DNA from 2 places in the Clostridium sp. CM027 genome. Region 1 is predicted to be linked to the other one. Evidence: riboswitches for the same ligand, from Rfam matches in the RefSeq annotation. Region 1 holds a riboswitch; the other holds the start of a gene.
The links. Region 1 has a riboswitch for cobalamin ahead of cobU (bifunctional adenosylcobinamide kinase/adenosylcobinamide-phosphate guanylyltransferase). Riboswitches for the same ligand answer to the same signal wherever they lie in the genome.
Positions count from the first base shown of each region.

Region 2: it holds a riboswitch for cobalamin, as region 1 does, so the genes downstream of both, cbiQ (cobalt ECF transporter T component CbiQ) here and cobU (bifunctional adenosylcobinamide kinase/adenosylcobinamide-phosphate guanylyltransferase) in region 1, are expected to answer to the same signal.

Region 1 is NZ_CP077725.1:1,055,699-1,063,428, reverse strand. It holds gene msrB (peptide-methionine (R)-S-oxide reductase MsrB) at 1-210, opposite strand, end outside; gene KTC92_RS05135 (penicillin-binding transpeptidase domain-containing protein) at 457-2,520, shown strand; partial or broken gene KTC92_RS18630 (hypothetical protein) at 2,576-2,638, shown strand; cobalamin riboswitch at 2,598-2,779, shown strand; gene cobU (bifunctional adenosylcobinamide kinase/adenosylcobinamide-phosphate guanylyltransferase) at 2,941-3,501, shown strand; gene KTC92_RS05125 (ABC transporter substrate-binding protein) at 3,536-4,483, shown strand; gene KTC92_RS05120 (iron ABC transporter permease) at 4,500-5,552, shown strand; gene KTC92_RS05115 (ABC transporter ATP-binding protein) at 5,553-6,317, shown strand; gene KTC92_RS05110 (O-antigen ligase family protein) at 6,639-7,730, shown strand, end outside.
Region 2 is NZ_CP077725.1:2,095,363-2,103,092, reverse strand. It holds gene KTC92_RS09975 (nitrite/sulfite reductase) at 1-1,446, shown strand, start outside; gene KTC92_RS09970 (CidA/LrgA family protein) at 1,905-2,258, shown strand; gene KTC92_RS09965 (LrgB family protein) at 2,251-2,949, shown strand; gene KTC92_RS09960 (hypothetical protein) at 3,039-3,602, shown strand; gene sigG (RNA polymerase sporulation sigma factor SigG) at 3,779-4,552, shown strand; cobalamin riboswitch at 4,722-4,896, shown strand; gene cbiQ (cobalt ECF transporter T component CbiQ) at 5,273-6,121, shown strand; gene KTC92_RS09945 (energy-coupling factor ABC transporter ATP-binding protein) at 6,134-6,961, shown strand; gene KTC92_RS09940 (energy-coupling factor ABC transporter permease) at 7,025-7,730, shown strand, end outside.

The DNA of each region.
Region 1 (7,730 bases):
CCACCCACAACCTGAATCAAATTTATCAAGAGATGTAAATAAGGGCTCTCCACTATTAATATCTACATAAATGCCTTCTTCTTTATTATTCCAAAATTCATTTTCAAAAGATTTTTCTGTGCTGCTTTCCTGACTTACTTCAAACTGAATTGGAGTTAAGATCTTCTTTAGTTCTTCTTTACTTTTTTTAGTATAAACTTTATTATCCATAATAATGCCTCCTTAATAATGAGTATAATATTTATTGCACCAATTAATAGTTATTATATACTAAATACATTATAAGCAACAGGGGTAAAGATGTGTTGAAAATAGTATCCTGAGGGTATTAATTCTCTAGTTAATATAATTTATTTTATAATATATTTGTTTAATATGCAAAAAAATAAACTTTTAAAAATCATACTATTTAATTATACGGTTCAAGTGTTATAATAAGTAAGGGGTGGTAAAAAAATGTCGAAAAAAAACTTAAAAGTAGTACTTTTTACAACGATAGGGATTATATTAATAGTAATGGCAGTATTTATGTTTAATTTTTTTACAAAAGTGGATAGTGCAACAAAAACATTTGATACATATAAGAACAAGTGGGTAAAGCAGGATTTCAAAACAATGTATAGCATGCTTTCAGTTAAAACTAAGGAAACAATAACTGAAAAGGAATTTGTAGACAAATACAATGCTATTTATAGTGGAATAGAGGCTAAAAGTATATCTATTAATGTGGAGAATGAAGATAAAATTAAGGAAGGAAATAAAAAAGCTATAAATATACCATTTTCTATAGTTATGGATACTGCAGCAGGGCAATTAAAAATGCCAGGCTACCAGGCTACTATGGTGAAGGAAGAAGTTAACAATAAAAAGCAGTGGACATTAGTTTGGAATGAGAAAATGATATTTCCTAGTATGGAAGCGGGAGATAAGGTTAGGGTAGAGCCAGAAGTGGCTATACGTGGAGAAATTTATGATAGGAGTAAAAAACCACTTGCAATAAATGATTTAATTGTTACGATTGGAATAAAACCCATTACATTTATTAAAAATAAGGATGCTAATATATCGCAGATGGCTAAGATACTAGATATTGATGCTTCGGTTATAGAAAATAAACTAAAGGATAATGAAAATTCTGATCAATTTATACCGATTATTAACATATTGCGTAGTGAAAAAGTAAAAATAGATGGAGTTATGAAGCTTGATGGGGTAATCCCGAACAAGACTAAAGGTAGAGTATATCCAGGTGGGGAAGCTTTGGGGTCGCTTATAGGATACATAAAGCCGATAACTGCTGAGGAACTACAAAAGAATTCTAGTAAAGGGTATAACTCATTTAGTTTAATAGGAAAGGCAGGTCTTGAACAGGTTTATGAGGACAAGCTTAAGGGTGAAAATGGGGCAACAATATATATATCAAAACAAAATAATAACAATAAGGTTGTAATTCTTAAAAAAGAATCAAAAGCAGGTGAAAATATAACATTATCAGTAGATAGTGAACTACAGAAGAAAATATATGAAGGGATGAATAAAGAGCCGGGAGCCAGTGCAGCAATAAATCCAAAAACTGGAGAGGTATTGGCTTTAGTAAGCTCGCCGTCATATGATACAAATGCAATTACTACTTATGTTTCTAATACCCAAAAGGCAGAATGGGAAAAAGCAGGGGATCCATTTAATAATAGATTTAAGGCTGTATATTCTCCAGGGTCTACATTTAAACTGATAACGGCTGCAGTTGGGTTAGAGCAAGGGAAGATAAAACCTAGTGAACTTATTAACATACCGGGAAACGAATGGCAACCGGATAAATCATGGGGACTCAATAAGGTTACTAGGGTTGGTGAACCGAGAGAGTCAGTGAATTTACAGGATGCATTTGTATACTCTGATAACATATATTTCGCAAAGGCAGCTCTTAATATAGGTAAAGAGGAATTTATAAAAGGATGCAACAATTTTGGAATAGGTCAAAAGCTTCCAATAAATTATCCAATAGCAAATTCACAAGTAGCCAATGGTAACAACATTAAGAATGATGTAGCATTAGCAGATACTGGTTATGGTCAAGGGGAGGTCCTTATGAGCCCACTTCACCTTGCACTATCGTATAGCGCAGTTGTTAACGATGGAAATATTATGTCTCCAACTTTAGAAAGTTTGAATGAAAAGGTAAAGGCTAAGGTATGGAAAGCTAATGCAATTTCCGCGGATAATATAAAATTTGTAAAAGATGGTCTCACTGGAGTTATCGATAACCCAAATGGTACAGGTCATGCGGCAAGAGTTGATGGGCAAGCTCTCGCGGGTAAAACTGGAACAGCGGAACTTAAGAAAGATGACAAGGATAAAGCTGCAGAAGAAAATGGATGGTTTATATGTATGGATACAGTTAATCCTAAAATAGTAGTATCAATGTTAATGGAAAACGTTAAAGAGAAAGGTGGAAGTCACCATGTGGTACCTATTGTAAAAGGAGTAATGGAATATTACTTAAATAAAACACTGAAATAGCGTTAGAAAGTAGGTAGAATGATTTACATTGCTTTAATATTTTTTTGATGTTACAATAAAAATAGTCAACTTAATAAAAATTAAATATTGTTTTAGGTGCCCTGTAACAGGGGTTAAAAGGGAAAGTGATTATAAAACCACTGCAGCCCACCGCTACTGTATTAGAGGATGAAATCCAAAGAACCATTGGGAAACTGAGAAGGTTGGAGAGTAAGATGATGCTAAAGCCAGTAAACCTGCCTATTGCTTGAAATTTTAGTCTTCGGAGGGAGGATGAAAAATGCGTGATTTAACAATAATATTGGGTTATCCAATATGTGAAAAATTTAATTGCATTATTCCACATCCTTGAGATGTGGTTTTTTTATTTTCTGATTTTTTTACATTAGAGTATATCATTAAAATAATAAGGAGCATACTATGAAAAAAATTATACTTATAACAGGTGGAGCAAGGAGTGGGAAAAGTACATATGCTGAGAAGCTAGCCAAAGAAGAGAAGGGCAACGTACTTTATATTGCAACTTCAATTCCGTTTGATGATGAAATGAAGGACAGAGTAAAAAAACATAAAGAAAGAAGACCAGCTAATTGGTATACCTTTGAAGGCTATAAGAATTTAAAACAGGTATTCTATAACGAAGAAATGCAGTTTGATACGATTTTATTAGATTGTATTACAATAATGACTACAAATCTTATGTTTGATGAAGCGGGGGATAAGTTCGATGATCTTAATAATCAAGCTATAAGCGCAATGGAAAAAGGGATTTTACAAGAGGTAGCAGTATTTCTTGACGAAGCAGAAAAAAACTTAAAAACAATAATTCTTGTAACTAACGAAATTGGCTCTGGAATTGTACCAGAATACAAGATGGCAAGGGTTTTTAGAGATATTGCGGGTAGAGTTAATCAGTATATTGCATCAAGGGCTCAGGAAGTTCACATGGTGGTTTGTGGTATCCCAATTAAAATTAAATAAGTAATTAAAAAATTAAAATTTATGGAGGCAACTTATGTTTAAAAGAAAAAGTATAATAAGTCTAGTTTTAGCTGTTTTTGTTTGTGTTGTATTTAGCGCGTGTGGCAGCAAAGGTGAGAATAAAGGGTCGCTTAATACTACTAAAAAGGAAACTAACGCTGTAGTATATCCGCTAAAGGTAGTTGACTCATATGATAGAACGGTTATCATTGAAAAAGAACCTAAAAGAATTATTACAATTGCACCAAATATAACAGAGGGAATATATGCACTTGGTAAAGGAAGCAGTGTAGTTGGTAGAAGTGATTACGATGATTACCCAGCTCAGGCCCTTAAGGTTACATCTGTTGGTGACTTATTGCAACCAAGTGTAGAGAAAATTGTTGAATTAAAACCTGATGTAGTTATTGTATCAGCTCTTTTTGATAAGGCTATTATTAAAAAATTAGAGGCTCTTAATATAAAGGTTGTAGCGCTTGGTGGTGAAGAAAATTTTAATGGTGTGTATGACACAATGTCAAAACTTGGTCAGGTTGTAAATGCTAGTGGGGAAGCCCAGACAATAGTATCAGATATGAAAAGGAAAGTTGCAGAAATAACTGATAAGGTTAAGGATGCTAAGAAGCCAACAGTGTACTATGTAGCAGGATTTGGCAAGAGTGGTGATTTTACAGCAGGAAAAGATACATTTATAGGTAGTATGATAGACATTGCTGGCGGAAAAAATGCTGCGGGCGACGTAGTTGGTTGGAACTACAGTGTAGAAAAGCTTGTAGAAAAGAATCCTGATGTGCTAATTTGTTCAAAGCTCTATGATTCAAAAAAAGGTATAAAAGCTACCAATGGTTACAAAGATTTGAATGCAGTTAAGAACGGCAAATTATTGGAGATTGATGAAAACATTATTGTTAGGCAGGGACCGAGACTTGCAGAAGGACTTGAAGCAATTGCTAAATTAGTTCATCCTGAACTTTTTAAATAAAAGGGGTTAAATAACCATGACGTTTATAGAAAATAAGAGTTATTATCGACGAGTTTTTGCAGTAGGGGTATTTTTACTCCTAATTGTAATGATTGTAGCAACAAATTTTGGGGTAGCAGATATTTCTTTAAAACAGACAGCCCTAATTATTATAAGCAAAATTCCAATATTAAATAACAGTGTATCCTTAGATGGAATTAATCCTACATCTGCAATCATATTGGTAAAGTTAAGACTTCCTAGAATCATTTTATCCTGTTTAGTAGGAGCAGCACTTTCAGTGGTTGGTACCTCTTTTCAGGGTATTTTCAAAAATCCAATGGCAGATCCATTTATTCTCGGAGTTTCATCAGGGGCTGCACTTGGGGCCACTATAACCATGGTTTTTCTTAATGAAATCAATTTTTTAGGGATGAGCATGGTGGCATTCAATGCTTTTGTAGGTGCTATAATAACTACTTTTCTGGTTTATAATATTGCGAGAGTCGGTACTAAAGTTCCAGTTACCACACTTTTACTATCGGGTGTTGCCATAAATTATTTATTATCATCCATTATTTCATTAATGATGACCTTTAATAGAGATAATATTGAAAAAATAGTTATGTGGACGATGGGAAGTTTTTCAACGGCTGGATATCACGAGGTAATTTTACTGTTTATAATAGTAGTTCCCTCAATTTTATTTATTTTTACATTTTCAAGAGATCTGAATATCATGGTTCTTGGAGAAGAGAGTGCTAGAAGTCTTGGTGTAGATGTAAATGGATTAAAAAAGTATATACTTTTAATAAGTACTTTGATGGTGGCAGCAGTCGTATCTGTAAGTGGAATAATTGGATTTGTAGGTCTTATAGTGCCGCACTCTATTAGAATGATTTTTGGACCAGATAATAGGGTGGTTATACCATTTTCTGCACTTGGGGGAGCTATATTTTTAATAATTTGCGATACGCTTGCAAGAGCAGTAGTGCCTCCATCAGAAATACCAGTAGGAATTATTACTTCAATTTTTGGAGTTCCATTTTTTATATATTTATTATATAGAACAAAGAAGAAGGCGATGTAATTGATAGAGATAAATAACGTAAGTTTTTCCTTTGAACAGGAAGTATTAAAGGATATTAGTATAAACATAGAAAGAGGAAAATTTCACACTATTCTAGGTCCAAATGGTTCAGGTAAAACTACACTTCTAAGGATATTATCAAAATCACTGCAACCTGAAAAAGGTGAAGTTTTTATTGATGAAAAGGACTTAGCCCAAATGAAATCAAAGGTTTTAGCAAAGAAAATAGCAGTGGTACCGCAAAGCACAGAAATCGAATTCGATATTTCAGTACAAGATATAGTTCTTATGGGAAGAACGCCTCATATTTCTAGATTCTGCTCAGAAAGTGAAAAAGATATGGGAATAGCTATGAAAGCTATGAAAATGACAAACACTTGGGGTCTTAGAAATAAAAGCATAAATGCATTAAGTGGCGGAGAAAGACAACGAGTGGTAGTGGCAAGAGCGATTGCCCAAGAAACAGGAATAATTCTTTTAGATGAGCCTATTTCTCACCTAGACATTCATCATCAAATTGAAATGATGAATCAATTAAAACAATTAAATGAAAATAAAAACATAACAATTATTGCTGTGCTACATGATTTGAACATAGCGGCTGCATATGGCAATCATATGATACTAATGCATGATTGCTTAGTTTACAAAGATGGAACTCCAGAGGAAGTATTAACAGAAGATATAATTAAAGAGGTTTACGGATTAGATGTATATATAACTAAAAATCCTAAAACGGGTAAAACTTTTATTATGCCATTTTAGTAGCAAGGGTAATCCTTTGCTACATTTATTTTTTTGAAACAATATGGGAAAAGAGATATAATGGAGGAAGGGGGATAATAAAAATGATATCCTACAGATATTTTAGTCGGTGTAGCTTTAGGGCTTATATGTTGTAGAATAATAATATACCCTTTTAATAAAGTAAACAATAATACCAAGGCTAGTATATAATAGAAAGAGGTGACAAGGTTAATATTAGTACTTAATGGAATTGCAGTTTACAAAATGATAAGGTAATTCTCTTGGGCACTTATCATTATGCTTACGAAAAAAAATACTAGAGATGAAGGTGGCTTTATTATGGGCATTTTAGTTTTATTAACAATCATTTCTCCTTATACGACCATAATACCATTATTATATATGATATATATGGTGTTATTTAAAAAAATTAAGATAGATAAAAATTATTGGAATATAGGACTTTGTTTACTATTTATTTGGTCTTTAATAGTAGGAGTTATAAATTATAGTTTTACATCAATTGTTGCATCGTTTGCTCTCTTTATATATCTATGTGTTAGTATTTTTTTGCAAAATTATTGTAAAAATGAAAATATGGTGGAAAAGATATATATGCATTTAGTGTTTTTTTCTCTGTTCTCAGCAATTTTTGGAATTATTGAGAAAGTGTTATATGAGTATTTTAATTTTAATATTTGGGGGGCATTTCTTCAAAGTACAGCTCAGCCAGCAGTTAATGGTAGAATATATAGCACCTTTGGTAATCCTAATGTAGCGGGGAACTGGTTTGCTATAATGATTCTTGTAGGTATTTATTTTTGTAGCATTAAATCAAAAACTGCAAAATTATTTTATGAGACAGCGACAATCCTCTTTGTTATTGCATTGTGTTTAACGGGATCTCGGGGTGCTTTTATGGGGCTATTATTTGGCGTTTTTATATTTTATCTACTTAAAGGTAATAAAAAAGATATATGGCTGTTTATCACAATATTTATAATTACGGCTGTAATTACTTTTGTACCACCAGAAATGCTTAAAAATTTAACCGGACATGATTTCGATACCTCATTCAATAGTCGTTTTGGAATATGGGATGGATGTTTAAAAATGATAAAACTTAAGCCTTTTACGGGTTGGGGTATTATGGGGATAACTGACCATGGAGAAAGCTTCATGAAAGGGTATTATTATGCAACCCTATACCACGGTCACAATATCTGGATTACTATTATGACAACACTTGGAGCTGTTGGGCTTCTCATATATACCTATATGAAAATTAATTTATTCCGAAATTTAAAGATACTTCATGCACAGAATTGTAGATTAGTTCCAATGCTGGCAGGTATTCAAGCTGTAATAATTGGGCATGGACTGGTTGACTTTACAATGATTGCACCACAAGCTGGGTTATTATTTATAGCT
Region 2 (7,730 bases), 1.0 Mb from region 1:
TCGGGTGGTATGGGCGTGTATGCCGAGCGTAGTTGCAAGAAATTTATGATAAGATTTAGAATACCATCAGGGATAGCTTCTATAAAAGATCTTAAATTAATATATGATTTTACACAAAGATATAGATTAGATAGTATACATCTAACTACTCGTCAGGCGATACAACTACATGGAATTACTATTGATGAAGTTTGTGATTCCATGGAAGAAGGTATAAAGAAAGGTTTATACTCAAGGGGATCCGGCGGTAATTTCCCTAGAAATGTGTCAGTCTCACCGCTATCTGGAGTAGGGGAAAAAGATGTGTTTGATGTATCACCTTACGCAACAGCTGTAGGAGACCATTTTTTAAGTAAGGTATATACGTATAAACTCCCAAGAAAATTTAAAGTTGCATTTTCAAGTAATGAAAAGGATGAGGCACATGTAACTGCTACTGATTTAGGGTTTTTAGCGGTTAAAGAAAATGGCATAGAGTATTTTAAAGTGTATTTAGGTGGTGGAATGGGGAATAATTCAAAACTATCTGTGAAGAGAGAACAGTTGATTAAGCCAGAAGATATTTTATATCATGTTGAAGCAATAACAGATCTTTTTATTAATGAAGGCGACTACATTAACAAAGGAAGAGCTCGCATAAGATATATTATGGAAAGAATGGGCGAGGAGAAATTTGTAAACTGCTATAATAGTTATTTGGAAAAAGTTAAGACTAGAGAAAATTTAAAAATCAAGGTACAAACCAAAATCTACGACAAAGTTGGGATTGAAACATCGATGCGAAGTCCAAGACTATTTACTCAAAAACAAAAGGGATTATACAGTGTGTATGTGCATCCAATAGGCGGACAATTAAAAAGTGAGCATTTGAAACTAATAATAGATAAAATAGAAGTTATGAATGAAGTAGAGATAAGACTAGCTATGTCAGAGGGATTATACATTAGAAATTTGAATGGGAAAGAAGCTGAAATAATCCTTGAGCTAACAGGTAAAATGGGTGGAAATACTTCACTGGAATGTTCTATTGCTTGTATAGGAGTTCCTACTTGTCAGATGGGAATTTTAGAAACACAGCGTACTTTAAAGGATATACTAAGTTATTTTAAAGAAAATAATTTAACAAAAGATATACTGCCTCATGTTCATATATCAGGATGCCCTAATTCTTGTTCTGTACACGAAATAGGAACAATTGGGTTTTGCGGTAAAAAGAAAAAGGTCCAAGATGAGCTTATAAATGTATTCGAATTACATTTTGGGGGAGAGATTGGGATAGGTAAAACAAAGCTAGGTAAATATTATGGCGATATTAAGGAAGCAGAAGTACCAAAATTTTTATTCGAACTTGCAAGTGCTGCAATTAATGATAAAAAAGATTTCACTAGTTGGACTGAGCAAAATGTATATGAACTTAATGAAATTATAAACAAATATATAGTATAAGTATACAGTATAAGTAAGTAAATGAGAGTGTTTGATATCAATTAGATTATGATTATCGTTTACCAAGCACTAGTCTTCTACGGATTGCTTTTGACCTCTAGTTAAAAAAATGGTATACCTAAGAAGATTAGTTGTTATAATTGTGAAATAAAGAACTAATTACTAGTAAACTATATTAATATAATTAGGGAGTGATAAATGTTGGTTACTGACAAACTGTTTTATAAAATTCAGCAAAACAATATAAAGTAAAGGTTATTAGAATTACCTTAAATGAAGAACAATTTCAAAAGGCTAATGATAGAATAAAATATCATTCTTCATCAGATATTGTTTGCTAAAGGTGTAAATAATGATTTGCCTTTGACAAGAGATTACATATATAAATAGGTAAGAATTTTATGCTTTAATAAGAAAATTACACAAATGACAACATTTTATAATAAGTAGGTGAAACAATGAAGTACTTAAGACAATTAATGATTATTTTGATTCCGTATATTATTGGAACTATATTGCAACTTATGTTTAAATTACCGATTCCGGGAGCGGTTATTGGACTTATTTTACTGTTTTTGGGGTTGCAAATAGGTATAGTTAAGGTTGAAATGATAGAAGAAGTTTGTGAGTTCCTTTTATCAAATATGTCTTTTTTCTTTATTCCTGCTGGAGTAGGTCTAATGACAGCATTTGGTGTGTTAAAAGGAAAATGGATACCATTTATCGTTATAGTTGTTCTTTCCACATGTTTAGTTTGGATTGTAACAGCACTCGTAGTTAAATTTTTAAGGAAAGGACGTTTATATGAATGATTTAATTACTTCACCAGTTTTTGGTGTAATAATATCCCTTATTGCTTATGAAATTGGGATTTACATAAAGAAGAAAGGCAGACTTTCAATTTTTAATCCACTTTTGATAGCCATTATTATATTAATATTTTTTTTGACAAAGCTACATATTAAATATGAAGACTACAATAACGGAGGTAAAATAATTTCATTTTTTTTATTTCCTGCCACAGTGGCATTAGCTTTGCCTATGTATAAGAAATTCTCTTTATTTAAAAAAAATGCTATACCAATACTTATAGGGATTTTGAGTGGTGCGATTTCTGGTATTGTATGTGTAGTATTCCTTTCGAAATTATTTGGAATTTCCGATGTACTTATTGAATCTTTAATACCTAAGTCTATAACAACACCTATAGGAATAGCATTGTCAAATCAGTTAGGGGGACTTTCCTCAATTACAGTTGTAGCTATAATAATGACAGGTGTTGTAGGCTCAATTGTCGGACCGTTTTTATATAAAATTTTAAAAGTTAATGATAAAGTTGCCTTAGGGATTGCTATGGGAGCATCTTCTCATGCGCTGGGAACAGCGAGGGCTATGGAAATAGGAGAAACTGAGGGAGCCATGAGTGGCATAACTATGGCTATTTCAGGAATTGTAGCTGTCCTTTTATATCCTCTTTTATGGAATATGTTTTTGCGCTTTTAGGATAATTTCTTGGAATACGCTACATTTTGGCTTCGATTAAATTAAGTTTATATATGTAGTTTATGTATTATTAAGGAGGTTTTTTCATTATGAAAAAAAATGAGATTAAAGGTCCGCTAAATAAATTAATTGATTCAATAGACAATTTATTATCTGATGAAAAGGAGCAAAAACTAAGGAGTAAATTGGGAAAAGAGGTAAGGAAATATATTTTTACAGATGAAATAGTTAAAAAACTTAATGAAAGCGATTTTTCAGGATTAGTTGAGCAGGAAGAAGAAATAGAGATGCTTTTTTCTATGATATTTCCTGTTTTCATTGAGAAAGATGATGTTTTCTTTAGGCTGTATAAGCATAAAATTGAAGTTGATTTATCAGATGAAATGAGTGATAGATATATTTACATATTTTCTGATGGGAGACTTATATCAGGTTTATTTGAATGTTTCAAGCTTTATGATGATGAATATATTTATGGAATAAAAAAAATAATAAATATTATTCCAAGGCTTAGAGAAACTGTAAAAGAGGAATTAGTAAACCTAGATAAAAGTGAAAAATTTAATAAACAAAAAATAGGTGATTTTAAGAATAGAGAAATAGTAGCTAAAAAGAATTTTAATGAATTAATAGATAGCTTAAATAAGGTTTAGTAATATGTAGGAATGTTATGGGCGGGATTAAAGAAATTGTGATGCAATTTTGATGAATCTATTATTAAGATTAAAATAAAAACACCCTTTCAGATGTTAAAGGTTGTCTGTAGTATAAAAAGCAAACCATAAGGACATAATTTAGAAGCAATTACTCTGAAGGGAATGATGACCTTATGGTATTCAATAAAGTAGAAATATGTGGTGTAGATACTTCAAAATTACCCGTACTAAAAGAAAAAGAAATGAAAGAGCTACTATTTAGGATACAAAATGGTGAGTATGAGTGTAGAGAAAAATTTATTAAAGGAAATTTAAGATTGGTTTTAAGTGTGATAAAGCACTTTAATAATCGAGGAGAAAACGTAGATGATTTATTTCAAGTAGGCTGTATTGGTTTAATGAAGTCCATTGATAATTTTGATCTAAGTCTAAATGTTAGATTTTCAACATATGCAGTTCCTATGATTATTGGGGAAATAAGAAGATATTTAAGAGATAATAACTCAATAAGAGTTAGTAGATCATTAAGGGATATTGCATATAAAGCATTACAAGTTAGGGACAGATTGGTGAATCAAGACAACAAAGAGCCTACTGTAGCTGAAATAGCAAAAGAATTAGAATTACCAAGGGAAGATGTAGTATTTGCTTTAGATGCTATACAAAATCCTGTATCTTTATTTGAACCAATTTATCACGCTGGTGGAGATGAAATTTATGTAATGGATCAAATAAGTGACACCAAAAATTTAGATGATAATTGGCTTGAAAATATATCGATTAAAGAGGCAATGAAAAAATTAAATGTTAGAGAAAAGTTAATCTTAAATTTAAGGTTCTTCGATGGAAGAACTCAAATGGAAGTAGCAGGTGAAATAGGAATATCCCAAGCACAAGTTTCTAGACTTGAAAAAACTGCATTAAAGCACATGAGAAAGTACGTATAGGGTCCCCTAGTGGGTCCCTTTTTTTACTGTAGCATTTATTTCAGAATATAGTATAATGTATTATTTTGTGAAAGTTTGAAAAATATTATCTTTTTACAATTAAAGTAGTTGATTTTTTGTAATAATAAGTCTACTATGTAATGAGTACATGTGTGAAAGAATTATAAAAATTAAATAATAGAATATAGGTTTAAATTAATTAAAAGGGAATCAGGTTAAAATCCTGAACTATCTCGTAGCTGTAATAGATGAATTTAAGTGCATTATGCCACTCGAAAACGGGGAAGGCGCGCTTAAATAATGATTCTTGAGTCAGAATACCTGCCCATATTTTCGCACTACAAACTCTACGAGTGATAGAGAGGGCTTTATAATGAAAATTTGTTTGTTGATTTTATATGATTAAGCATATTTTTGAATCGTTTCCTTCTAACACTTTAGTTAGAAGGATTTTTGTTTTGTAGACAGGCCTATACTACGAATTGTCAAAACGAGCCTATAACATGATTAGGCAGAATATCATCGTTTTCGCCGGGTGCTTCAATGCGATTATAGTTACATTATCTGGCCTTGCATTTTTAAATCAGATTGTAGGTGTAATTGTTTACTATGCTTCATCTATTTTTATTATTCTAAAATCTCCCAGAATGCTGCCATGGGGTGAAAATTCAAAGGAGATGTGAAATGGGAAAAATTATTATTTTATGTGCCATTTTTCTAATGGTGGGCTTTTTCTTCAAATGGAAAAAAGGGGATGGGACACATAATCATCACCATGGAACCGGACATAAACACGGCGAAGGGTTTTCAATTGATTTTTATGCTTATACTTCTAAAATCAGGCACTGGAATGCTACTTTTAAAGTATCTCTTTCTGTTTTGATATTGATTCTTTGTATTGTATTGGAAAACCCCTATGTATCTGTTGTGGTCATTATTGCAATGGCCTATCTGACCATTGTAAAAGGAGAGCTTCCAGTAAACGAATACTTGTCAATACTGGCGATTCCAATCATCTTTATCCTCCTTGGCACTTTTACAATTGCTATTGATTTTTCAAAGCAGCCGATGGGGCAGTATAACTTGTATCTTGGCTTCTGCTATGTGTTTACTTCTCAGGCAAAGCTTAAGGAAGTGGCATTTTTGATTCTGAAAGTTTTTGCAGCTATAAGTGCCCTACAAATGATGACACTGTCAACTCCATCCTCCGAGATTATATATGTGCTTCGAAAAGCACATGTTCCAAAGCTTATTGTAGAGCTGATGAACCTCATTTACCGTTATATTTTCATTTTAATGGATGTCTATACTAAAATGAAAAATTCCGCAGAATCTCGTCAGGGCTACTGTGATTTTAAGACTTCCTGCTATACATTTGGAAGCATTGCAAGCAATATGCTGGTTATTTCGCTTAAAAAGGCAAACGATTATTATGATGCCATGGAGGCCAGATGCTATGATGGGGATCTTATATTTTTGGAGGAAGATAAAAAGGTAGAGACAATACAGATTGCCTCTGCAGTAGTATTTATAATTTTTTTGATCCTGATATGGGGCGTTACAAGATAGAAAGGAGCTATTATGGGGAAATCAATATTAAAGGTCGAAGATCTATACTACGTCTACGGGAATGGAAAGTCTGCATTGGATGGTGTAAGCGTGGATATCTATGAAGGTGAGAAAATCGCTGTCATTGGTTCCAATGGATCGGGAAAATCTACATTTTTCTTGAATATAAACGGTGTATTTACACCTGAACAGGGAAAAATCATTTACCGGGGTACTGTCGTTAATAGAAAGAATTTAAAAGGACTTCGAAAAAATATCGGAATTGTATTTCAAGATGCGGACAATCAAATAATCGCATCTACAGTTAGGGCAGAAGTTGGATTCGGGCCGATGAATTTAAAGCTTCCAAAAGAGGAAGTACTAAAGCGAGTTGAGGAAGCACTGGCATACATGAACATATCAGATTTCAAGGATCGTCCGCCACACTATTTGAGTGGCGGTGAAAAGAAGCGCGTCACCATTGCGGGCATCATTGCTATGAAATCAGAAATCATTATCTTTGATGAACCGACTGCATCACTGGACCCTTTAAATGCACTGATACTAGAAGAAGTTTTGGCCAAGCTTGGTTCGGAGGGCAAGACAATGCTCATTTCCACCCATGATGTAGATTTCGCATACCGATGGGCGGAGCGAGTCCTTGTATTCTGCCAAGGGAAAATTATCGCAGATGGAACACCCTTAGAGATTTTTCAAAACACAGAAATTTTGAAACAGGCAAATCTAAAACAGCCAACCGTGATGGAGATATATGAATTGCTTGTAGAAAAACATCTGCTGGAAGATACTAGTGCCTATCCGAAAAGTATGCAAGAGTTCAAGGAAATGTTTGGAAAATAGTTGGATTTTCTAGGCGTTTTAGCTTAGATTAATATAAATTAAAAACAATAGAGGAGGAAAAAAATGAATCAGAAAGAAAAGAAAATTGTCTTTATTGCGATTGCTTTCGCATTAATTTTCGGGGTAGCCCCGGCAGCAAACGCAATGCACATCATGGAAGGATACCTTCCACCAAAATTCTGTATTATATGGGGTGTTATATGCGTTCCATTCTTAGTAGCAGGTTACTTATCAATTAAGAAAACATTAGCGAAGAATCGTAGATCCATCACTATTCTTGCTATGTCAGGCGCATTCATTTTTGTGCTTTCATCTTTAAAGATTCCGTCAGTAACAGGAAGTTGCTCACATATGACTGGTACCGGACTTGGTGCAATCCTATTCGGACCAATGGCAGTCAGCATCCTGGGGATTATTGTACTGCTTTTTCAGTCAATTTTGCTTGCTCATGGCGGACTGACCACTCTTGGTGCTAATACGTTTTCTATGGCTATTGCAGGACCGCTTATTACTTATGTAATCTACAAATCATGCCAGAAGCTCAAAGTCAATAAATATGTAGGTATTTTTCTGGCAGCATCAATCGGTGACTTATTAACCTATTGTGTAACAAGTTTTGAACTTGCACTTGCGTATCCGTCTGCAAACGGTGGTATCGCAGCATCTGTAGTCAAGTTCCTTGCAGTATTTGCACCGACGCAGCTTCCACTGGCAATTATCGAGGGTATTCTGACCGTTGTCATCATTATGGGTCTTGAAACATATGCAA